Regions from separate parts of the Janthinobacterium sp. Bl 1 genome, predicted to be linked through region 1. Evidence: predicted binding sites of a transcription regulator. Region 1 holds the regulator's gene; the other holds the start of a gene.
The links. The regulator sigma-54, encoded in region 1, starts transcription at its own class of promoters, with help from an activator protein. The targets are predictions, from matches to a motif close to TGGCANGNAANCTGCTTT.

Region 2: the regulator sigma-54 is predicted to act here: its motif matches at 2,592-2,609, upstream of prpB (methylisocitrate lyase).

The regions. Positions count from the first base shown of each region.
Region 1 is NZ_CM177086.1:865,577-870,053, reverse strand. Features, by position in the region: gene AC4BCN_RS03925 (enoyl-CoA hydratase/isomerase family protein) at 1-329, opposite strand, end outside; gene hpf (ribosome hibernation-promoting factor, HPF/YfiA family) at 463-825, opposite strand; gene AC4BCN_RS03915 (RNA polymerase factor sigma-54) at 895-2,373, opposite strand; gene lptB (LPS export ABC transporter ATP-binding protein) at 2,378-3,133, opposite strand; gene lptA (lipopolysaccharide transport periplasmic protein LptA) at 3,133-3,714, opposite strand; gene lptC (LPS export ABC transporter periplasmic protein LptC) at 3,740-4,351, opposite strand; gene AC4BCN_RS03895 (KdsC family phosphatase) at 4,394-4,477, opposite strand, start outside.
Region 2 is NZ_CM177086.1:4,258,651-4,263,127, forward strand. Features, by position in the region: gene acnD (Fe/S-dependent 2-methylisocitrate dehydratase AcnD) at 1-406, opposite strand, end outside; gene prpC (bifunctional 2-methylcitrate synthase/citrate synthase) at 418-1,572, opposite strand; gene prpB (methylisocitrate lyase) at 1,642-2,529, opposite strand; gene AC4BCN_RS19105 (hypothetical protein) at 2,898-3,146, opposite strand; gene AC4BCN_RS19110 (hypothetical protein) at 3,270-3,506, opposite strand; gene AC4BCN_RS19115 (MBL fold metallo-hydrolase) at 3,683-4,477, shown strand, end outside.

The sequences.
Region 1 (4,477 bases):
ATCACGGCGATATACGGTTTCGGATAGAAATGAATCACATGATTTAACGCGTATTCTTCCGTAAAGAAATCTTCCAGCAAGGCGCTGCCGCCTTGCGGCGTGGCCAGGCCCGCATCGTAAAAGAAACGGATGTCGCCGCCGGCACACAGGGCTTTTTCGCTGCTCGAGCGGATCACCACGGCGTCCACCTGCGGATCGTCGCGCCAGGCCAGCAGGGCCGCGCTCAGGGCGCGCACCATCTCCAGCGACAGGGAATTCAAGGCTTTCGGACGGTCGAGCACGATATGCCCCGTACGGTTGCGGATGGCAGTCTGGACGAAGTCGCTCATGGCAGGCGTGAAAAAAGTGAAAGTACAAACATTCTAGCGCCTGCGCGAGGAACATTGCGTTCAAAAGGTCAGGGCGCAAAAAAGGGCGCAATGTGCGCCCTTAGTTGATCACAACGGTTGAAAGCGCGGGCCCTTAAACGGCGGGGGCGAATTCTTCTTCCGAGCTGTCTGGCAGATGCTTGATCGCCTCTTTACCGTGCCCTTGCACTTTGGTTTTGTATTTCATCACTTGCCTATCGAGCTTGTCGATCAGGGCATCGATCGCGGCATACAGGTCTTGTGCCAGGCTTTCCACATAGACGGTTTTGCCACTTAAACGCAGGTTGACTTCGGCCTTTTGACGTTTTTCTTTCTCTTTGAGGTTATCCACGGTCAGAATCACGGCGATATCGATAACTTGATCGAAATGACGTTTCACGCGCTCCAGCTTCGTTTGTACGTATTCACGGATGGCTGGTGTCACTTCGAGATGATGTCCGCTGATGGTGAGATTCATACACACTCCTAAAGATGATCGGGTTCGTGCGGTCCATCCTATCCGGCCCGCAGAGGAACCGAAAAAAACTTACAAACACTTACGCAGGCTCACTGGCGGAATTTTCAACGCTTCCCGGTATTTGGCAACAGTACGTCGCGCAATCACCATGCCTTGTTCCCCCAGCATGTCCGCAATCTTACTGTCGGATAAAGGATTTTTAGGGTCTTCTGCTCCTGTCAGTTGCACGATCAATGCCCGTATCGCCGTCGATGACGCTTCGCCCCCCGCTTCGGTGGCGACGTGGCTACCAAAGAAATATTTCAACTCGAACATGCCGTGCGGGGTCAGCATGTACTTTTGAGTTGTTACCCGCGAGATAGTACTCTCGTGTAAACCCAGTGTATCAGCTATTTCACGGAGCACAAGGGGGCGCATGGCAACGGCTCCGTGCGAGAAAAAGTTCTTTTGTCTTTCTACTATCGCCTGTGCGACGCGCAGGATCGTGTCGAAACGCTGGCGCATATTCTTGATCAACCACTTGGCTTCCTGCAACTGTGCGCCCATGGCGCCCTCGCCCTTGCCCTGCTTGAGCAAGTTGGCATACATGGCATTGACGCGCAGGCGCGGCATGACGTCGTTGTTCAGGGTCACTTGCCAGCCATTGCGCGCGCGCTTGACGACGACGTCGGGCACCACGTAATCGGACACGTCCGATGCGAATACGGCGCCCGGATGCGGATTGCACTGGCGAATCACCGTCTGTGCTTCGCGCAAGTCTTCATCGTCGCAATCGAGGGCTTTTTTCAGCTTGTTGAAATCGCGCTGGGCAAACCAGGCCAGGTGCTTTTCCACGATGACGAGGGCCATGCGCCGCGTCACCATGGCGATGTGCGGCAAGCGCTTGATCTGCAGCGCCAGGCATTCGGACGCATTGCGCGCGCCCACGCCGGGCGGATCGAAACTTTGCAGCAGCGACAAGGCCGTGCGCATCTCGTCGGCATCGATTTCCAGCTCTTCCGGCAGACGCGCCAGGATGTCGTCGAGCGTCTCTTCCAGATAGCCATTGTCGTCGAGCGCGTCGATGATCAGCTCGACCAGCGCGCGGTCGCGCAACTCGAGCACCGTCACGCGCATCTGCTCCATCAGGTGTTCGCGCAAGGTGCAGTGATGGGCCTCGAGTTGCGGGCGCGAATCTTCGTCGTCGGGCGCCTTGCCCCGGCTCGCCTCGCTCCAGTCGCTGTCGCCGCCGTCCGCAGCGGCCGGGCCCTCGCCCGCCTCGCCGTCAAAGGTTTCCGCTTCGGCCGGCGCGGCAGGCGCCTCCTGGCCTGGCGGCTGGGGCGGCGCTTCAGCCGGCGCGGCCGTGGAACTCAAGGCCCCGTCGGACAGCAGGCGCAGCGAACGGTCGAGCGGATCGTCGAGGCGCTCGAGCAAGGGATTGTCCGTCAGCAGTTGCTCGAGCTCCTGGTGCAATTCCAGGGTCGACAATTGCAACAGGCGTATCGATTGCTGCAACTGCGGCGTCAGTGCCAGGTGCTGCGAAGTGCGCAGCTGCAATGATTGTTTCATTGGCTTACATGCGGAAGTGTTCGCCCAGATAGACCCGGCGTACCGACTCGTTCGCGATGATGTCGTCGGGGCGTCCCGACGCCAGTACCGAGCCCTGGTTGATGATATAGGCACGGTCGCAAATACCCAGCGTCTCGCGCACATTATGATCGGTGATCAGCACGCCGATATTGCGCTCCTTCAAGAAGCGCACGATGCGCTGGATCTCGATCACGGCGATCGGATCGACGCCGGCGAACGGTTCATCGAGCAGCACGAAACGGGGATCGGTGGCCAGCGCGCGGGCGATTTCCACGCGGCGGCGCTCGCCGCCCGACAGGGACAGGGCCTGGTTCTCGCGCAGCTTTTCAATCTGCAAATCGGCCAGCAGTTTATCCAGGCGCTCCTCGATCTCGGCCTTCTTCAAAGGACGGCCTTCGACGGTCTGGATTTCCAGCACGGCGCGGATATTGTCTTCCACCGTCAGCTTACGGAAGACGGACGCTTCCTGCGGCAGATAGGACAAGCCCATCTGCGCGCGGCGGTGGATCGGCAGGCTGGAAATGTCCACGCCGCTGATGTCGATGCTGCCGCCGTCCGACGGCACCAGGCCGACGATCATGTAGAACGAGGTGGTCTTGCCGGCGCCGTTCGGGCCCAGCAAACCCACCACTTCGCCGCATTCGACTTGCAGCGAGACATCATGCACGACTTGCCGCTTGCCATAGGTTTTTTGCAGACCGCGAACGATCAGGGTGCTGCCGCAACGAGTATTGTCCATTATTTCTTTCCTGGCGCAGGCGTGGCCGGCGCTTTCTCCGCTTGGGGCGCCTTGGTCTTCGGCTGGATCACCATGCGCACGCTGCCGCCATCGGAGGTGCTGGTGCCGCTGTCGGAATTTTCCATCTTGAATACTTCCTGGCGGCTGTCATACGAGATGAAGGCGCCATTGGCCACGTCGGTCACTTTCGTGCCTTCCAGGCGCGTCAGCTTGGCCTTGGAAAACAGTTTCACCACTTCCGTTTTGTTGTCGTATTCCACGCGCTCCGCCTCGCCTTCGACCCACAGGTCGCCCGCGCCATCGCGCTTCTGGCGGAACGTGGCCAGCTTGCCGGGATCGGCCCAAAAGGTGATGAACTGGTAGCCTTGCGGGTCTTCCGTGATCAGGGCCCGGCCCGCCTTCATGGTCAGGGTGCCCTTGACCAGCACGACGTCGCCCGTCAGGGTACGCACTTGCTTGACGTCATCGACGTGGCCGCTACGTGCCGTGATGACGGCTTCCTTCTCGGAATCGGCCTTCTCGGCATGCGCCACGCCCATGATGGCCAGCGAAAATACGGTCAACAGCAAGATGTTCTTCATAGTAGGGTTTCCTTGTTTCATTCTGTCATTGTGCCGCCGCGGCCGGGCGCGGTTTCGGCGGGAGGACCATGCGCAGCGCATTCTGCACTTCCACCACGCCGGTGGCGTTATTGGCCTTCATGCCGATGCCATTGAGGCGCGAGGTGCCCGTCAGGATATCGACAGGCACGTCCGTTTCCATTCTTTCCTCGTCCGGAAACACCGTCAGCGCTTCCGTCCTGACCGTCAGGTTCTGCGCCTTCGGACTGGCCGCGCGGTCGATCACGACCTTGCGGTGCAGTTGCAGCCGGGTATTGTCCTGGTCGATATGCGCCAGTTCCGCGTTCATGTTCAACGGCGGCATGCCCGGCGTGAGCTTGCGCACGAAGGGCTGGTCGATATCGGACGAATCGTCAGCCGGATAATGCGTGAGCTTGTTGCCCGACACGATGTAGCTGGGCTTACCCGTCAGATCCATGCGCACCAGACTGAAATTGGTGATGAAATAGTCGGGCTCATCCAGGTGCTTGCTGGCCTTGATATCCTGGCTATTCTTGTTCATCACTTCGAGCAGCCAAAAGCTGGCCAGCGCGACAACAACCGCGCCCAGCAGGGTAAAAATCGTGCGCCAGCGATGGGCGCCTCCTGGCTTACGCATAGGGTTTCACTCTTTCAAATATCACTGGCGGCAAGATACGCCTCACTCCAGGAACGGCGCCATGACGCGCGCATAGTTGTCCTGGGCGCGCAGCAGGAATTCGCAGATTTCGCGCACCGCGCCGCG
Region 2 (4,477 bases), 2.9 Mb from region 1:
TGGCGAAGGCGTCGGGGTCGAAACCGCCGCATTCGACGGCCAGCGAGTGGTCGACCACCAGCTGCGTGGGCACCACCGGGTTGACCAGCGCCGGGTCGCCGCCCTGGGCCGCGATGGCGTCGCGCAAGCCGGCCAGGTCGACCAGGGCCGTCTGGCCCAGGATGTCATGGCAGACGACGCGGGCGGGGAACCACGGAAAATCGAGGTCGCGGCGGCGTTCGATGAACTGGCTCAGCGAGGCGTCCAGGGTGGCCGGGTCGCAGCGGCGCACGAGGTTTTCCGCCAGCACGCGCGAGGTGTAGGGCAAGGTGGCGTAGGCGCCTGGCTGGATCGCATCGACGGCGGCGCGCGTGTCGAAGTAGTCTAGCTGGGTGCCCGGCAAGGATTTGCGGTGCAAGGTATTCATGGTGGTGCTCATTATTTGCGGTCCTTGATCGGCACGAATTCCAGGTCTTCCGGGCCCACGTAGTTGGCGCTCGGGCGGATGATCTTGTTGTCGATGCGCTGTTCGATGATGTGGGCGGCCCAGCCCGAGGTGCGCGAAATGACGAACAGCGGCGTGAACATCGCCGTCGGCACGCCCATCATGTGGTAGGACACGGCCGAGAACCAGTCCAGGTTCGGGAACATGTTCTTGATTTCCCACATGACCGATTCCAGGCGCTCGGCGATGTCGAACATTTTCGTGGAACCGGCTTCCTGCGACAGCGAACGGGCCACTTCCTTGATGACCACGTTGCGCGGGTCGGAGATCGTGTAGACGGGGTGGCCGAAGCCGATCACCACTTCCTTGTTGGCCACGCGCTCGCGGATATCCGCTTCCGCTTCGTCGGCGTTGTCGTAGCGTTTCTGGATTTCCAGCGCCACTTCATTCGCGCCGCCGTGTTTCGGGCCGCGCAGCGCGCCGATGGCGCCCGTGATGGCCGAGTGGATGTCCGAGCCCGTGCCGGCGATCACGCGGCTGGTGAAGGTCGAGGCGTTGAATTCGTGTTCCGCGTACAGGATCAGCGAGGTGTGCATGGCTTTTTCCCACGACGCCGACGGTTTTTCGCCATGCAGCAAGTGCAGGAAGTGGCCGCCGATCGAATCGTCGTCCGTTTCCACTTCGATGCGCTTGCCGTTATGGCTGTAGTGGTACCAATACAGCAGCATGGAGCCGAACGACGCCATCAGGCGGTCGGCGATATCGCGCGCGCCCGGTGCGTTATGGTCGTCTTTTTCCGGCAGGGTGCAGCCCAGCACGGACACGCCCGTGCGCATCACGTCCATCGGGTGGGCGGCGGCGGGCAGCGCTTCGAGCGCCAGTTTCACTGCCGACGGCAAGCCGCGCAAGGATTTCAGTTTGGCCTTGTAGCCTTTCAGTTCGGCGGACGTCGGCAGCTTGCCGTGCACCAGCAGGTAGGCGATTTCCTCGAACTCGCAGCTGTCGGCCACGTCCAGGATGTCATAGCCGCGATAGTGCAAATCGTTGCCGGTCTTGCCGACCGAGCACAGCGCCGTATTGCCGGCGGTGACGCCGGACAGGGCGACGGATTTTTTAGGCTTGAAAGTGGCGGCTTGCGGTGCGGTCATTGTGTTCTCCAAAAATTGACTAGTCTCGTTTGCATCACTGCGGGGCCGGAATGCGGCCCCTGCTTCTGTTTATTTCTTTTGCGCGGCGAACAGCGCGTCAAGCTTTTGCTCGAAGTCGTGGTAATTGATCGATTCATACAGCTCCATGCGCGTCTGCATGGTGTCGAGCACATTCTTTTGCGTGCCATCGCGGCGCAGCGCCTGGTAGACGTTTTCCGCCGCCTTGTTCATGGCGCGGAAGGCGGACAGCGGATACAGCGCCAGGCCCACGTGGGCGCTGCGCAGTTCGTCCAGGGTGAACAGCGGCGTGGAACCGAATTCCGTGATGTTGGCCAGAATCGGCACGTTGACGGCCTTGGCGAAGGTGGCGTACATGTCCAGGTCCGTGATGGCTTCCGGGAAGATCATGTCGGCGCCCGCCTCGACGCAGGCGACGGCGCGTTCCAGTGCCGCTTCCATGCCATCGACGGCCAGCGCATCGGTGCGCGCCATGATGACGAAGTTCGGGTCCGTGCGCGCATCGACGGCCGCCTTGATGCGGTCGACCATTTCTTCCTTGCTCACGATTTCCTTGCCCGGACGGTGGCCGCAGCGCTTGGCGCCCACCTGGTCTTCGATGTGCAGGCCGGCCGCACCGAACTTGATCATCGATTTCACCGTGCGCGCCACGTTGAAGGCGGATGCACCGAAACCCGTGTCGGCGTCGACCAGCAGCGGCAGGTCGCACACGTCGGTGATGCGGCGGATGTCGGTCAGCACGTCGTCCAGGCTGGAAATGCCCAGGTCGGGCAAGCCCAGCGAGCCGGCCGCGACGCCGCCGCCGGACAGGTAGATGGCCTTGTAACCGGCGCGCTTGGCCAGCAAGGCGTGGTTGGCGTTGATGGCGCCGACGACTTGCAACGGGGATTCTTCCTGGACGGCCTTGCGGAATGCGGCACCTGCGGAGTATTGAGTCATGTGTTCACCTTATGGGTTTCGGATGGTCCCGAATGTTTCACGGAGTGGCTATGAGCATCAGTATTGCAAATGCCGTGCCAGGACCCTTCTGTCTGGACGGAAACCGTCGAATGCAGAGTGAAAAGGCAGGCAAATGGCCATGAGGCCACGCACCATGCGCTGTGGCGCAGCGGAACAACGATGTCACGTTTGGCGTCAAAAACGTTTCACTATTGTTTCATGAAACTCATTTTGAAACATTTATTGAAATATGAAACAGACGCGCAGACAAGGCGATGAAAGCCCAGGCTGGCAAGACGCGCAATAAAAACAGCCGGCGGGCGCCGGCTGATTTATACAACTGATACCACTGATACTACCAGGGCAAATTAGGCCAGCCGCACCAGCGGATTGGCGATGATATTGTCGATCTGGCGCACGGCCTCTTCGCAGGCGGCGGCAATGGCGCCCTCCTCGTCGTCGCGCACGAACTGCATGGTCGAGCCTTCGAACACTTCCAGGCCTTCCGCCGTGGCGCGTTCGATGTCGCAACTGGCCGACCATTTGCCATCGGTGGTGGGCACGGCCAGGGGAACGATTTCCCAGCCTTTATAGTGAATTTTAGAACTGCTATTCATGGGGTGCCTCCTTGGTGACTGACTCAATACTGGAAATCGTAGCATGAAGCGCGACTGGCAGCGACGTGTTTCACGCGCCGGCCGTCGCCAGGCGCACTTTCGGGCTAAACGATTTATGCTGGCTCAAGGGCGCAGCAAATTGTCCACTTCCGTCCTGGCCACTTCCAGGCCCGCCGTGCAAGCCGTCTCGGGCGCCGCATAGCCGCCCAGGGTGCGGCTGCGCGTGATCGCCTGCGCCTCGGGTTCACCTTCGCGCTGCAGGCGGTAGGTAAAATCCCATAAGTCGTCGTTATCCTTTTGCGGGGTCACGGAAATCGTAAAACCGCGGTATTGTTCGCTGCGTGCAGTGATATCGTTCATGAATTCCTCCTTGGAAGAATGAGGTTAGCACGCAGCAAGACACAGGGTGCGCACGGTAGTCGCGCGCATAGCCCTCTCGCTTATCTGTTTTTCGCATGTTAAATGTTAATTTTCAACATTTTTCGAACGAACTCTGGCGATATAATGTTATTCCCTGCCCGCCCCCTGCCGCCGTGATGACTCCACAAATCCAAGCTTTCTTCGACCCCGCCACCGCCACCGTCACCTATGTTGTCTACGAGGCCGATGGCCGGGACTGCGCCATCATCGACTCCGTGCTCGACTACGACCCGAAAGCAGGCCGCACCTCGACCGCCTCGGCCGACAAGGTGATCGCCTTCGTGCGCGAACACGGCTTGCAGTGCCGCTGGCTGCTGGAAACCCACGCGCACGCCGACCATCTGTCCGCCGCGCCCTATTTGCAGCAGCAACTGGGCGGCGACGTGGCCATCGGCGCCGCCATCCAGACGGTGCAGCAGGCGTTCGCTGCCGTCTACCACCAGGACGGCGCCAGGGCCGACGGCTCGCAGTTCGACCAGCTGTTCGCGCCCGACCAGGTATTTCATATCGGCCAGCTGGAAGTGCGCGCCCTGCACGTGCCAGGCCACACGCCGGCCGACCTGGCGTACCAGATCGGCGACGCCGTGTTCGTCGGCGACACCCTGTTCATGCCCGACGTGGGCTCGGCCCGCTGCGATTTCCCCGGCGGCTCCGCTGCCCTGCTGTACCGCTCCGCGCAGCGCTTGCTGTCGCTGCCGCCGCAGACGCGGCTGTTCATGTGCCACGACTACCCGCCCAACGGCCGCGAAGCGCGCTGGGAAGTGACGGTGGCCGAACAGCGGGCCAGCAACATCCATTTGCGCGACGGCATTACGGAAGAACAGTTCGTGGCCATGCGCACCAGCCGCGACGCCACCCTCGACATGCCGACCTTGATCCTGCCCGCCATCCAGGTCAACATCAATGCGGGC